2 regions of the Psychrobacter sp. P11G3 genome follow, and region 1 is predicted to be linked to the other one. Evidence: riboswitches for the same ligand, from Rfam matches in the RefSeq annotation. Region 1 holds a riboswitch; the other holds the start of a gene.

Region 1 (6,476 bases):
AACTGCACCATACCTTGGAAGCCTTCAACAAACAAAGTCACCAAAATCCATGACAACCAAAACAAGCCAAAAATCATCGCTGACATGGCAAAGCCTAGACCTAACTTGTTGGTCAAACGACGCTTGTTATAAAGGCTTTGATTGTAGCGAGTAACGCCGTTTGGCTTAGTAGGTAGTGGTGCATTGATCGTATTGTTAGCAGGCATAATATTTATTTCCCATATCTTTTATCGATGTCTATCAAGGTTCAATAAATCAGTAACAGACTTATCAGTTACCTGCTTTGTGATCCATGCGCATGAGCATCAGTTTTGCTAAAGACAGCACAATGAAGGTGATGACAAATAAGATTAAGCCTAGATGTAGTAGAGACGCAAGATGTAGCTCACTAGACGCTTCAGCAAACTCATTGGCCAAGGCCGAGGTAATCGTCACACCAGAAGTAAATAGGCTTGGACTGATATTAAACGCATTACCAATCAAGAAGGTAACTGCCATCGTCTCACCCAATGCACGACCAAGACCCAAAATTACGCCACCAACGACACCAGCTTTGGTATAAGGCAGGATAATCTTGAACATGACTTCCCAAGTCGTCGCGCCCATGCCATATGCTGACTCTTTCAGCAAATCGGGTACAACAGAGAAAACATCACGCATGGTGGCAGCGATGAACGGTATGATCATAATGGCAAGTACTAGGGAGGCGGTAAACATACCCAGTCCCATAGGTGCACCTGCAAACAGCTTACCGATAATAGGCAAAGGGCCGACGTGCTCAATAAACCATGGCTGAATATGATCACCAAAGAACGGCGCAAATACGAACAATCCCCACATGCCATAAATGATAGATGGGATACCAGCCAACAACTCAATGGCGATACCAAGTGGTTTTTTGAGGAACTTAGGGCACATCTCGGTTAAAAATATCGCAATACCGAAACTGACTGGAACCGCGATAATAATAGCGATAAATGACGTGACTAAGGTGCCGTAAATAGGCGCTAATGCACCGTATTCATTGGCAACTGTATCCCAGTTATTGCTGGTATAAAATCCCAAACCAAACTCTTGAATACTCGGCCATGCTCCAACAATTAGAGACACCAAAATGCCCCCTAAAGATAGGAGGACGAGTATGGCAAACGCTTTGGTAGAGTTAACAAATAAAGCGTCGTAACGTTTTTGTTTAGCCAGTTGGGACCTTAAGTCTGTCATAAGTGTCTCAGCATTGAATGGGATGAATCGAAATATTAAAAAAATGTATATCAGGTCTTAACACAGCAAACTTAAATGGTATGAGTAACTATATCTATCGAGATGTATTCATCAAATTTGCTGTGTTAAAACCCCTCAAACAACTACCGGAGAATAGCTATTCGAGAGGATGACTTGTCGGTTGCTAAATAGCATTTAGCAGAAACAAATTACTGAGCTGGCTTGTAGACAGGCTGACCATCGCTACCTTTCACTTCGTTCCACTTCTCTTTGAACAAGGCCACTGCCGTGTCAGAGAATGGTACGTAGTCTAGTTCCATGGCGCTGTCATCACCTTGGGTATAAGCCCAGTCAAAGAAATTCAACACGCCAGCGACTTGCTGAGGGTTTTCTGGTTGCTTATGTACCAAGATAAAGGTCGCAGCAGCGATAGGCCATGCTTGGTCAGTTTCAGAGTTGGTGATGACTTTATAAAAGCCTTCTTGTTGTGACCAATCGATATCACCTGCCGCAGCAAACGTCTCAGCAGATGGCTGTACGATGTTACCAGCTGCGTTTTTCAGCGCAGTATGTGACATCTTATTTTGCTTAGCGTAAGCATACTCAACATAACCGATCGAGTTTTTCATGCGGTTTACGTAGCTTGAGACGCCTTCGTTACCTTTACCGCCTGCACCAGTCGCAGAGGTCGGCCACTTGACAGTTTTATCAACGCCAACAGTGTCTTTCCAGTCTGGTGAAACCTTGGCAAGATAATCAGTAAAGTTAAACGTCGTACCTGAACCATCTGAGCGGAATACCGTTGTGATTGGGGCATCTGGCAAGGTCAAATCTGGGTTCATCGCCTTAATCGCAGGGTCATTCCAGTTACTGATTTTACCCAAATAGATATCAGCCAACGTTGTGCCGTCTAGCTTTAATGCACCAGGCTCAACGCCATCAATGTTGACGATTGGTACAACACCACCGATAACTGTTGGGAACTGAATCAAACCTGCTTCATCTAACTCTTCAGGCGTCATCGGTGCATCAGAAGCACCAAAATCTACTGTTTTTGACTGGATTTGTTTGATACCACCAGATGAGCCAATCGACTGATAGTTGACTTGGCCGCCGGTAGCAGCATTGTAGTCATATGACCATTTCGCATAGATAGGCTGCGGGAATGATGCACCTGCACCTGTAATATTCATAGCGATATTTTCAGCAGATTTAAAATCTGACGTAGCAGAAGATGCTGTCTGAGAGGTTGTTTCAGCTGTTGTCACAGCGCTACTGCTAGTATCAGCAGTTGGCTCCGCCGTATCTGTTGACTTATTACACGCCGTAAGCATTAATGTACAACTGACGGCCACTGCTAATAACGAATAACGCATGTAGGACTCCTGAAGTTTAACAACGGTATAAAAAAGCATTGCTTGTGATATGCGTGTTATCTTGCCAAATCTTTATGACAGTTTAATGACAACTTCTAGAATCCTTCATTCGCTTTACATAATATTTGAATAATTTGTCTACAACCTAGTAATACTAAGCATCCTCATCTATTAACACTCAGAAAAATTATTCACGAAAATATTGAACCGTGTGTTTGACGCAGAATATTTGTATCCAAATACTATTAGCCGTTGGTACAGAATTTTGTTAGTATGAAGGCTGATTTACAACACTGACAGACTCGGGGTGCGGTGTATTTTTGGCTCACTTTATTAAACTTGCTTTATTAAAGTAGTCGCCTTGATACATTCGCTGAGAGATCACCCGCCGAACCTGATGCGGTTAGTACCGACGCAGGGAAGTCTCAAGCACTTTGTTATTTATGGCAAAGGGCGCGTAGAAATACATTTTTATCGTCACTACTGTCTTAATATGCGTGATGCATAGCCAGATAAGAAGAGAGGATATCAAGCTGCGTCCAATATTTGATGACCACCATACGCGACGATACTTTTTGGTCGAAGTTGTGGGTTCAGGATATAAATTTGTCTAGATGATGGATGCCTACCCCCGCAGATACTGGCGGTGTTGATTTTATTCAAAAACCAACACGCTAGGACAGCATATGACTACTGCAGACACCACTTCAATTGCACCGAAAGCCCAAACGCATAACCCAGCCGACAACTCAATGCTTGCTTCAAATGCTGCTGACACGACCAACGTCAAAGCAGATAAGAAAGCAGATGCGCTAAAAACCCCTGCCCACAGGGCCGCAAGCGATGCTCGTTTCGAAGAAGATGCGCGCGACCTACACCGTATTTTACCTGCCTCACGAAAAGTCTATATCGAAGGCTCAAGACCTGACATCCAAGTACCGATGCGTGAAATCAGCTTGGCTGATACGCCTGTTGGTGGCACTGGAGATAAAGATGGTGAGCATAACCCACCGTTTTATGTGTATGACACCTCGGGTGTATATACCGACCCTAATGTCGATATCGACCTAACACGTGGATTGCCAAAATTGCGTGAGAACTGGATCGCAGAACGCAATGATACCGAGCAATTAAGCGGTCTATCCAGCTCATACGGACAAGCGCGTGCCCGCGACATCAGCACTGCTAACCTTAGATTTGCTCATATTGATAAACCGCGTCGCGCCAAAGCAGGACAGAACGTCACGCAAATGTACTATGCACGCCGTGGCATCATCACTCCTGAGATGGAATATATCGCCATACGCGAAACGCAAAAGCAGCATGAACTGACCGATATGCGTCAACACGATGGCGAGAGCTTCGGTGCCAATACGCCTCAAATCATTACCCCTGAATTTGTTCGTGATGAAGTAGCGGCTGGACGCGCTATTATCCCAAACAATATCAACCACCCTGAGTCTGAGCCGATGATCATCGGGCGCAATTTCTTGGTGAAAATTAATGCCAATATCGGTAACTCAGCGTTGGGTTCGTCTATCGATGAAGAAGTGTCTAAAATGACGTGGGCCACGCGTTGGGGTGCGGATACCATCATGGATTTATCAACGGGTAATCATATTCATGAAACCCGTGAATGGCTAATCCGTAACTCTCCTGTGCCGATTGGTACGGTACCGATTTATCAAGCATTAGAAAAGGTCGATGGCGTTGCTGAAGACCTAACATGGGAGATATTCCGTGATACGTTGATCGAGCAAGCAGAGCAAGGCGTCGATTACTTTACTATTCACGCTGGCGTGCTATTACGCTATGTGCCGCTCACCGCAAAACGTCTGACAGGTATCGTCTCACGCGGCGGCTCTATCATGGCGCAGTGGTGTCTTGCCCATCATAAAGAAAGCTTTTTATATACGCATTTTGAAGACATCTGCGAGATTATGAAACAGTACGATGTAGCATTTAGTCTAGGTGATGGCCTACGCCCTGGCTGCTTGCAAGATGCCAATGATGAAGCGCAGTTCGGTGAGCTACGTACGCTTGGTGAATTAACCAAAGTCGCATGGGAGCACGATGTACAGGTGATGATCGAAGGCCCTGGACACGTCGCGATGAACCGCATCAAAGAAAACATGGACTTGCAGCTTGAGCTATGTGCTGACGCGCCTTTCTATACTTTAGGGCCATTAACCACAGATATCGCCCCAGGTTATGACCATATCACTAGCGCCATCGGAGCTGCCATGATTGGTTGGTTTGGTACAGCGATGCTGTGCTATGTCACGCCAAAAGAACACTTGGGTCTACCAAACAAAAAAGACGTCAAAGACGGCATTATTACTTATAAAATCGCTGCACACGCTGCTGACCTTGCTAAAGGTCATCCAGGAGCACAGGCTCGTGATAACGCACTATCTAAAGCACGTTTTGAATTCCGCTGGGATGATCAGTTCAATCTAGCGCTCGATCCTGATACTGCACGCGAATATCATGATGAGACGTTGCCAAAAGACGCACACAAATCGGCACACTTTTGCTCCATGTGTGGCCCTAAGTTTTGTTCAATGAAAATCACTCAAAACGTGCGTGAATATGCAGCAGGGCTGGATAAAGATGCCGCTAACCAAAAAGTAACGCCGCAAACAGGCGACTTAACCGATGCTGGTCACTTAATCAAAGAGGTAGATACAGAGCTCGTTGGACAAGTTGGTGAAGCCACTGCTGAGGAAATTCGCCAAGGCATGGCCGAGATGACTAAGAAATATAACAACGAAGGACGTCAGTTATATAAAGAGGTGTAGGGTTAATAACCTATACTTTTGAAATAAGAAAAGCCCTACTGTTTAAGTATTTGCACACTTATCTAGTAGGGCTTTTTTTGGCTTATTTACTCATGATTTATGTACGAGTTTTTATTTACTACGTTTACATTTTTGATGCTTCATAAATCTCTTCAATTGAGGCGTTGATGGTTTCAGCAAACTCGCTATCGCTTTGTTGCTTACTCAAGCCTTCGGTAAAGGCACGCGAGAAGCTCGCAATCATACCTGGGTTTTGTTTGAGCTTGGCACAAGCATCGCTACGACTATAACCACCAGACAGCGCCACTACTTTGAGCACTTTAGGATGGTCAATCAGCTCCTGATAAAACCCTGCCTCTTCTGGTAACGTCAGCTTGAGCATTACTTGATGTTCGTCATTCAAGCGTTCCAGATTGCGCAAGATATCTGCCTTCAACAGTAGCTCGCACTCATGCTTTTGAGTGCTATCAATATTGACCTCTGGCTCGACGATAGGCATCAGGCCTTTTGAAATAATCTGCTTAGCCACATCAAACTGCTGCTGTACCACAAGCTCGATACCATCGACGTTTGGCTCATAGATGACTGAGCGCATTTTAGTACCGAATACGGGATAGTTTTTTGCTTTATCTAATAATAGATCTAGATTCGGAATCGGCTTCATGACTTGTACACCGCTCATTTGCTCAGCTAGACCTTTATCTACCTTTAAAAATGGTACGATATTTTTATCTTCCCATAGGTAATTAGCCGTCGACTTACCATTGACTTCACGCTCCATGGTGTCTTCAAATAAAATTGCACCAAGTACACGCTCACTATCAAAACAGTCACACGTCATGATACGAGCACGCATTTCATGAACCAGATCAAACATGGCCTCATTATTATCATAGTCGTCGCTGTTGACACCATAAGTCTCTAACGCTTTTGGTGTGCTGCCGCCACTTTGATCAAGAGCAGCAATAAAACCTGAACCATTTTTTATACGCTGTAATTGCTTATCGTATTCCATTGAGCCTGCATCCTATTTTTATTGGTTAAGTTAAATATCATAAACTAAGCTTTTTTATTCCAT
Region 2 (6,476 bases), 570 kb from region 1:
GTTGCGGTAAAGAGGCATACTCAACGTTAAGGAACACCATGAACCATCTCACCGTCGGACAACGCGCGCCTTTAAGCAATCTTGCTATTGACGACACCGCACCCATCACGCTTAAGTTCACTCGTCAAAGCCCAATAGAGATGGACATTAGCTGCTTTGCCTTAGACGCAGCGGGCAAACTGATCAATGATGATTACATGGTGTTTTACAATCAGCCAACCTCACCGTGCGGGCAAATCAAGCTTACCCATTACGAATCGCAGCCAACGGCGAATAAAGGCATCCAAGCCGAGTTTGAGGTTAACTTATCCAAACTGGCTGCAAATATAGACAGCTTGTTTTTTGTGTTATCAGCCGACACGCCGCTCAATCAAATTCAATCGTTAGAGATTGGTATTTGGCAGCAGTCGCAAAAAGTGCAGGCAGCGTATCAAGCAGCAGATTTTGCCCAGCAGCAAGCCAGTATGCTGATGCAGCTGTATCGTAAGGGTGGCGTTTGGCGAGTATCCAACGTCGCGCAAGGCTTTAATGGTGGACTTGCCGCCATCGTGCAGCATTTCGGTGGTGACGTAGAAGAGAGTAGCCCGCAAGTACTCGAGCCGACCGTAGCGCCAGTGCAAGCAAAACCGTCGTTAGAGAAGGTCATGCTAGACAAAGCGCCAAAACTGGTCAATCTGGCCAAAAAAGCCACGATATCGCTTGAGAAACGCCAATTGCAGCAATTAACCGCAAAGGTAGCGTTGGTGTTAGATGCCTCAGGTTCAATGAATAGACAGTACAAAAAAGGCCGCGTGCAAGAGGTAGTCAATCGCATATTGCCATTGGCAGTGAACTTCGATGACGACCAAGCACTAGACTGCTGGGCGTTTGCCCGAGATCCGCAGTATTTGGGCGAGATTGGACTGAGCAATTATGACGGTTTTATCAACAACGCTCATGGCGGCTGGCGCAAATGGGCACTTGGCCCACGCATAAACAATGAAGCAGAAGTCATGAAAGCGGTGACGGAGTTTTATCAAAAGGACGGCTTGGATGTGCCTGTCTACGTGCTATTTATCAGTGATGGCGGGGTGAATGACAATCGCGGTATCACGAGAGTCATGACGGAAGCCGCGAAACTGCCGATATTTTGGCAATTTGTGGGCTTAGGTGGTCGTGGTTATGGCATCCTCAAAAAACTAGACGACATGACAGGGCGCGTGATTGATAATTGCGACTTTTTTGAACTCGATGATTTGGATGACATTAGCGAAGAAGCTTTGTATGAAAACATGCTAGAAGAGTTTCCAATGTGGCTAAAAGAAGCCAAGCAGCTTGGTATAGTCACTTCACTATAAAAGTATGACTGCGTTAACCTCATTATTCGATGACAGCTAAATAAAAAACCGCCACAGCAAATATGATGGCGGTTTTTTGTTATTCAAAATATCTTAACTTCTAAAATCTCTATAGCGCCCACAGCGATTGATATTGCTCATCAGTCAACGTCACGATATCGATCTCGGCTAGCATCTCGCGCAGTTCTTCCCACTTACTTGCATCAGGCTTGATCGGTGTAATCAATCTGCCTAGCGTATTATCAATAATGGCATCCATCAGTATATCTGCTTCGGTTTTACTATAGTCGTAATACATATGGTGGGCAATTTCTGAATCATTTTTACACAGTTCCGTCATCTGATTGGTCACTTGGATAAAGGTATCTATCGCGTCTTTTTTCGCGCTATAGATCTCATCCGTTGTCAGAATCTCTAACGCCGAAAAATTCGGATAGGGTGACAGGTGTTGATCGATAAACGTAAAGTCTAGCCCTTCATGAGTCGCTTCAACGCCTTCAAAGTTATAAAAACATAACCATGCACCATCTAGGCTTGGGTCTTCTTGCAGGTTTTTTATATGATAAAAGTCTTTTTGCACAAAGCTCACATTATCACGGCTGATACTAAAGCCATTTTTCTTGGCATAACGCGCCAATATCTCAAAGCCAATACGATTGGTCTTTTCTTCAGCAGCAGGGGTACAGATGCGAATAGGCTGATTGTTTTTGAGCTTATCCATGCTGGACTGTTGCATCAATATGCCGCCATCGGTCTCAAAAAAGCAGCCAAGCGCACGCAAATTCGGCGCGTAATGCTCAAACAGATGAATCGGTTCATTTACATGCAGATCGATACTTTGGTTCTGTAATTCGGCAAAGCCATCATAGTGGTCATCTGGCTCGATGATAGTAATATCAAGCCCTGCCTGCTCATATGCGCCTGTGGTCACACCAGCGATAAAGGGCAGATGATCAGGGTTTAAAAACCATTCGAGGGTCAGAGTAAGTTTGGTGGTCGGCTGCATGGTTGTTTCCTTTTTAGGTATGGAAAACAATCAGACTGATACTATTAAAGTAAAACAAGAAAGGCCAAATAAGAAAGGTAAGGTCTCAATACTAGAGGTGCGTTCATAACAGGACATCCTCTATAGACTGCTCTTATTTGTAGACCTATTAAGGCGTGTCACGCTTGTTTCCTACGTCAGTGCTAACTGCTTCAGGTTCACGGGTGTCTCTCAGCGATGATGTGGGCTGTGTCTACAGCGTTAAATCAAAGCACCCCGACAAGATTGATTGGTATTACATTGTTTTTGATCAGTACTGCTAATGAATCCGTACTGCGAATGGCTATTATCGATAGTTACTGCATCATCATAGACGACTTACAAGATGGGATGCAAGCGCGTATCGGGAAAGACGATGGCAGGTGATGACTGGTGTTCGTTAATCGCTCTTTATAAAAGTTCTCATTTATGACAGCTTTTTATAAGCGCTTTTAATCGACGTGTTAATAAAAAAGTGCAGCATTTATCATTGGTACTTACCCAATTACTAACCAAACATACCTATCAATAGCAAAAACCTTATATAAATAGTCTTGTGCGCAGACGGGCGATATTGCATGATTAGCCTTCTATGCCACCGCTTATATAATAGGCGCTACTTTAAACAACTGACATTTGGCATAACTGACAACTTACACGACCGACAACTTATATGACCGATAATAAAAAAGCGTTCTATTACCGACCCAAGACGGATCAATCCAACAGCCCAATGCTGCGTTGGACCTTTGTGACGCTTGGTTGGCTGTTTTTTATCTTAGGTATTATCGGTATATTGTTGCCAGTGATGCCCACCGCGCCTTTTATCTTGCTAGCAGCAGGCTGCTGGGCACGCAGTTCTCGACGTTTTCATTTTTGGCTGATTAATCATAAATACTTTGGTAAATTTGTCCGTGACTGGGAAGCAAATCATGCCGTTCCGCTTTATGCCAAGTGTTTAGCGACGGTTATGATGGCAGCATCGACAATTATGTTATTTTATCGTTTGCCTGCCGATATGATGTGGATGGCATGGGCGGTAGCCGCTGTCTGTAGTGGGGTAGCGATATATTTGTTCCGTTTACCAAATGCCTAAATCTGTTGCAATTTGCGCCAAAATCGGTCAATAAACGGCTCTGGTTACACGAAACATGAGATAAGACTTGCGATACTGGGATGTACCCCTTATAATACGCCCAAGCTTAAGAGCAGTTCTGCACCAAATCATTACCTCGTAGTATTAGTTATAATCCTTCGTTTTAATATTTATCGTTCAGTAGCTATTTGCAAGCGTTACCGGTCACTAGACCATTAATAAATTTAAAAGTAGGATTATACTATGTCAGACGTTCAAAAAGGTACAGTTAAGTGGTTCAACGAAGCTAAAGGCTTTGGTTTTATCGCTCCAGAAACTGGCGCAGACGTTTTTGCTCATTACAGCGAAATCACTGGTTCAGGTTTCAAAACTTTGGCTGAAGGCCAAGAAGTTGAGTTCACTGTAACTCAAGGCCAAAAAGGCCCACAAGCACATAACATCGTTGCTATCTAATTTGTCTTTATAGACAGATAGATAAATAGATGTAGAAAAGCGAACCTTCGGGTTCGTTTTTTTTCGTCTATCATTTGGTGTTAAATGAAATGACAGATGTAGAAAGGCCTCCGACATAGAAAGTTGGAGGCCTTTTATATTGTGCAATGACATCAGCAGTTAAGAATGGACATTTAGCTTATTATATAAAGCTAATGCCGATATTAATCAGACCACCGCCCAGTATTAACCAACCAAACATAATGGCACCCAAAATAAGCGGTCTAACGCCAGCTTGTTTGATCGCACTTAGATGCGTGGTCAGACCTAATGCAAACATAGCCATTGTAAGTAGCACATCGTCTAGCATCACCATACTGCGTACGATACTCTCAGACATCGGCACCCATGTATGTATCAACACAATACCGATAAAGATAAACGCGAACCATGGCACTTTGACTTGTTTGACCCGAGTCATAAATGACGCTGTCTCGTTTTTACTGCTTTTATCTTCTAGAGTCGAATCATCTACGGTACGATCTTTGGTTAGCGCAAAAGATAACACAAGCAGGAAAGGCGCGAGCATCATAACGCGTATCATCTTGGTCACAACAGCGGTATCGCCAATCTCAGTATTGATTGCATTACCTGCGACTACGACTTGCGCTACTTCATGAACGGTTGAGCCAGTGTACATGCCGTACTGCTGGGCGCTGAGCCAAGGCTGTAACCAACCGAGATGATAGAGAAAAGGATATAGTAGCATCGCGATAGTGCCAAACACCACCACAGTTGCCACGGCGATAGTGACCTTGTGAGCTTGCGCGTTGACCACTGGCTCTGCAGCAATGACGGCAGCAGCACCGCAAATACTCGCGCCTGAGCCAATCAAAATAACCGTTTCTTTATCGACCTTTAACCATCTAGTACCCAACCAATAGGTCAGCAAAAAGGTTGACGTCAGTACCAGCGCATCAGTCATAATCGCTGGCATACCGACGCTCGCAACTTGTGTCATGGTCAGTTTAAACCCATAAAACATAATCGCAAGTCGCAATATCTGACCTTTGGCAAAGCAAACGCCGCCGTTTAAACGTTCAGTGAACTTGGGATAGATGGTATTGCCCAAGATCATGCCTAGCAAAATCGCTAGCGTTAAAGAGGATAGTCCAACGATACGTCCGTTTGACCATACATCCAGACTACTGTCCAACCATAAGCAGAACAAACTACCGATCAGAACAACTACCAATCCTGCCAAGTGACGGTGATTAGGGGTATAGTTATGAACGGAGTTGCTGATTGATTGGACGAATGTGTGCATGACGCGGCATCCTATTACTTATATTAAGATAAGCATAAGCTTATGAATGGACAGTATATGCCCGCCACATTTATAATAAAAACAGATTAATAAGATATAAATTATCGATTTTTTAGGTTAGAGATTATGATAGAAGTCGATATACCGCGCATGAGCAGCAAAAAAAGATACGCATCACGAATAAAACAGCGCAAAAACTAACATAAGGCATCATTGATAATATGAAAAAATCTGTGCAGACAGTGCCAAAGATTACGCTTAAGCAGCTCGCTGTTTTTGTCAGTATTTATCAGACAGGTAGCACCAGTCGCGCCAGTGAGGAGCTACACTTATCGCAATCAGCGGTCAGTAGTGCGCTGACAGAGCTGGAGTCTAGACTACAGATGCCGCTGTTTGAGCGCGTTGGTCGTCGGCTCAATCAGCATCCCAATGCTCATCCTATTTATATACAGGCACAGGCTATCTTGGGACAATCACTCACGCTTGAGCATTATCATCAATATCAAGCAGCACAGATTCACATCGGTGCTAGTACCACTATTGGTAATTACGTGCTGCCGTCATTGCTTGGCAAGCTATATGAGGCGCTACCCGATGCCAATGTCGATATGTATATTGCCAATACGCAAGAGGTAGTGAGCGAGGTTGAGCAACTCAATATCGATATCGCGCTGGTAGAAGGAATGCCGCGTCCGGTAGATATGAAAGTTATTGAGCAGCGTGAGTGGCGCACTGATACGCTGATGATATTTGCCAAGCGTGATAGCAAGTGGCTAAAGAATGTGGCTACCTATAGCGAAGACGAGGACTGCTATCAGCTGAGTATTAATCAGCTAGCGCAGTTGCCGCTACTGGTACGTGAGGCAGGGTCAGGCACAAGGCAGATTATCGATGAGCAATTGCTTAAGTATCTACCTAATGCAGAAGTGGTAAAGGCAATACATCAGTCCGAAGCCATCAAGCACATGGTGAGTGCAGATATTGGTCTTGGTTGTCTATCGCAGCATGTGATTGAGACAGAATTAGCAACAGGTGAGCTGGTACAAGTGAACGTAGCGGGAATTGATTTATCGCGTACATGGTGGCTGGTCTGGCATAAAGCCCGTCACCAAAGCCCGATTTGGCAAACCTTTATAGATATTATTCAACAAGGTTAAACAATGAGTCTGGATGAACCTAAAGCTATCAGCCATAAAAAAGCGCAGCGTTGAAGTTTACGCTGCGCTTTTTTGTTTAGGGTATGCTTTATATCACATAAGA

The links. Region 1 has a riboswitch for thiamine pyrophosphate ahead of thiC (phosphomethylpyrimidine synthase ThiC). Riboswitches for the same ligand answer to the same signal wherever they lie in the genome.
Region 2: it holds a riboswitch for thiamine pyrophosphate, as region 1 does, so the genes downstream of both, AK824_RS11340 (ABC transporter substrate-binding protein) here and thiC (phosphomethylpyrimidine synthase ThiC) in region 1, are expected to answer to the same signal.

What each region holds. Positions count from the first base shown of each region.
Region 1 covers NZ_CM003596.1:107,965-114,440, reverse strand. Annotated here, with positions in the region: gene pstA (phosphate ABC transporter permease PstA) at 1-206, opposite strand, end outside; gene pstC (phosphate ABC transporter permease subunit PstC) at 271-1,221, opposite strand; gene pstS (phosphate ABC transporter substrate-binding protein PstS) at 1,431-2,597, opposite strand; TPP riboswitch at 2,891-3,035, shown strand; gene thiC (phosphomethylpyrimidine synthase ThiC) at 3,350-5,398, shown strand; gene AK824_RS00470 (fructose bisphosphate aldolase) at 5,523-6,413, opposite strand.
Region 2 covers NZ_CM003596.1:2,798,839-2,805,314, reverse strand. Annotated here, with positions in the region: gene AK824_RS11350 (hypothetical protein) at 1-30, shown strand, start outside; gene AK824_RS11345 (VWA domain-containing protein) at 39-1,337, shown strand; gene AK824_RS11340 (ABC transporter substrate-binding protein) at 1,447-2,343, opposite strand; TPP riboswitch at 2,495-2,611, opposite strand; gene AK824_RS13580 (hypothetical protein) at 2,572-2,748, shown strand; gene AK824_RS11335 (YbaN family protein) at 3,035-3,457, shown strand; gene AK824_RS11330 (cold-shock protein) at 3,701-3,910, shown strand; gene AK824_RS11325 (YeiH family protein) at 4,092-5,216, opposite strand; gene AK824_RS11320 (LysR substrate-binding domain-containing protein) at 5,438-6,373, shown strand.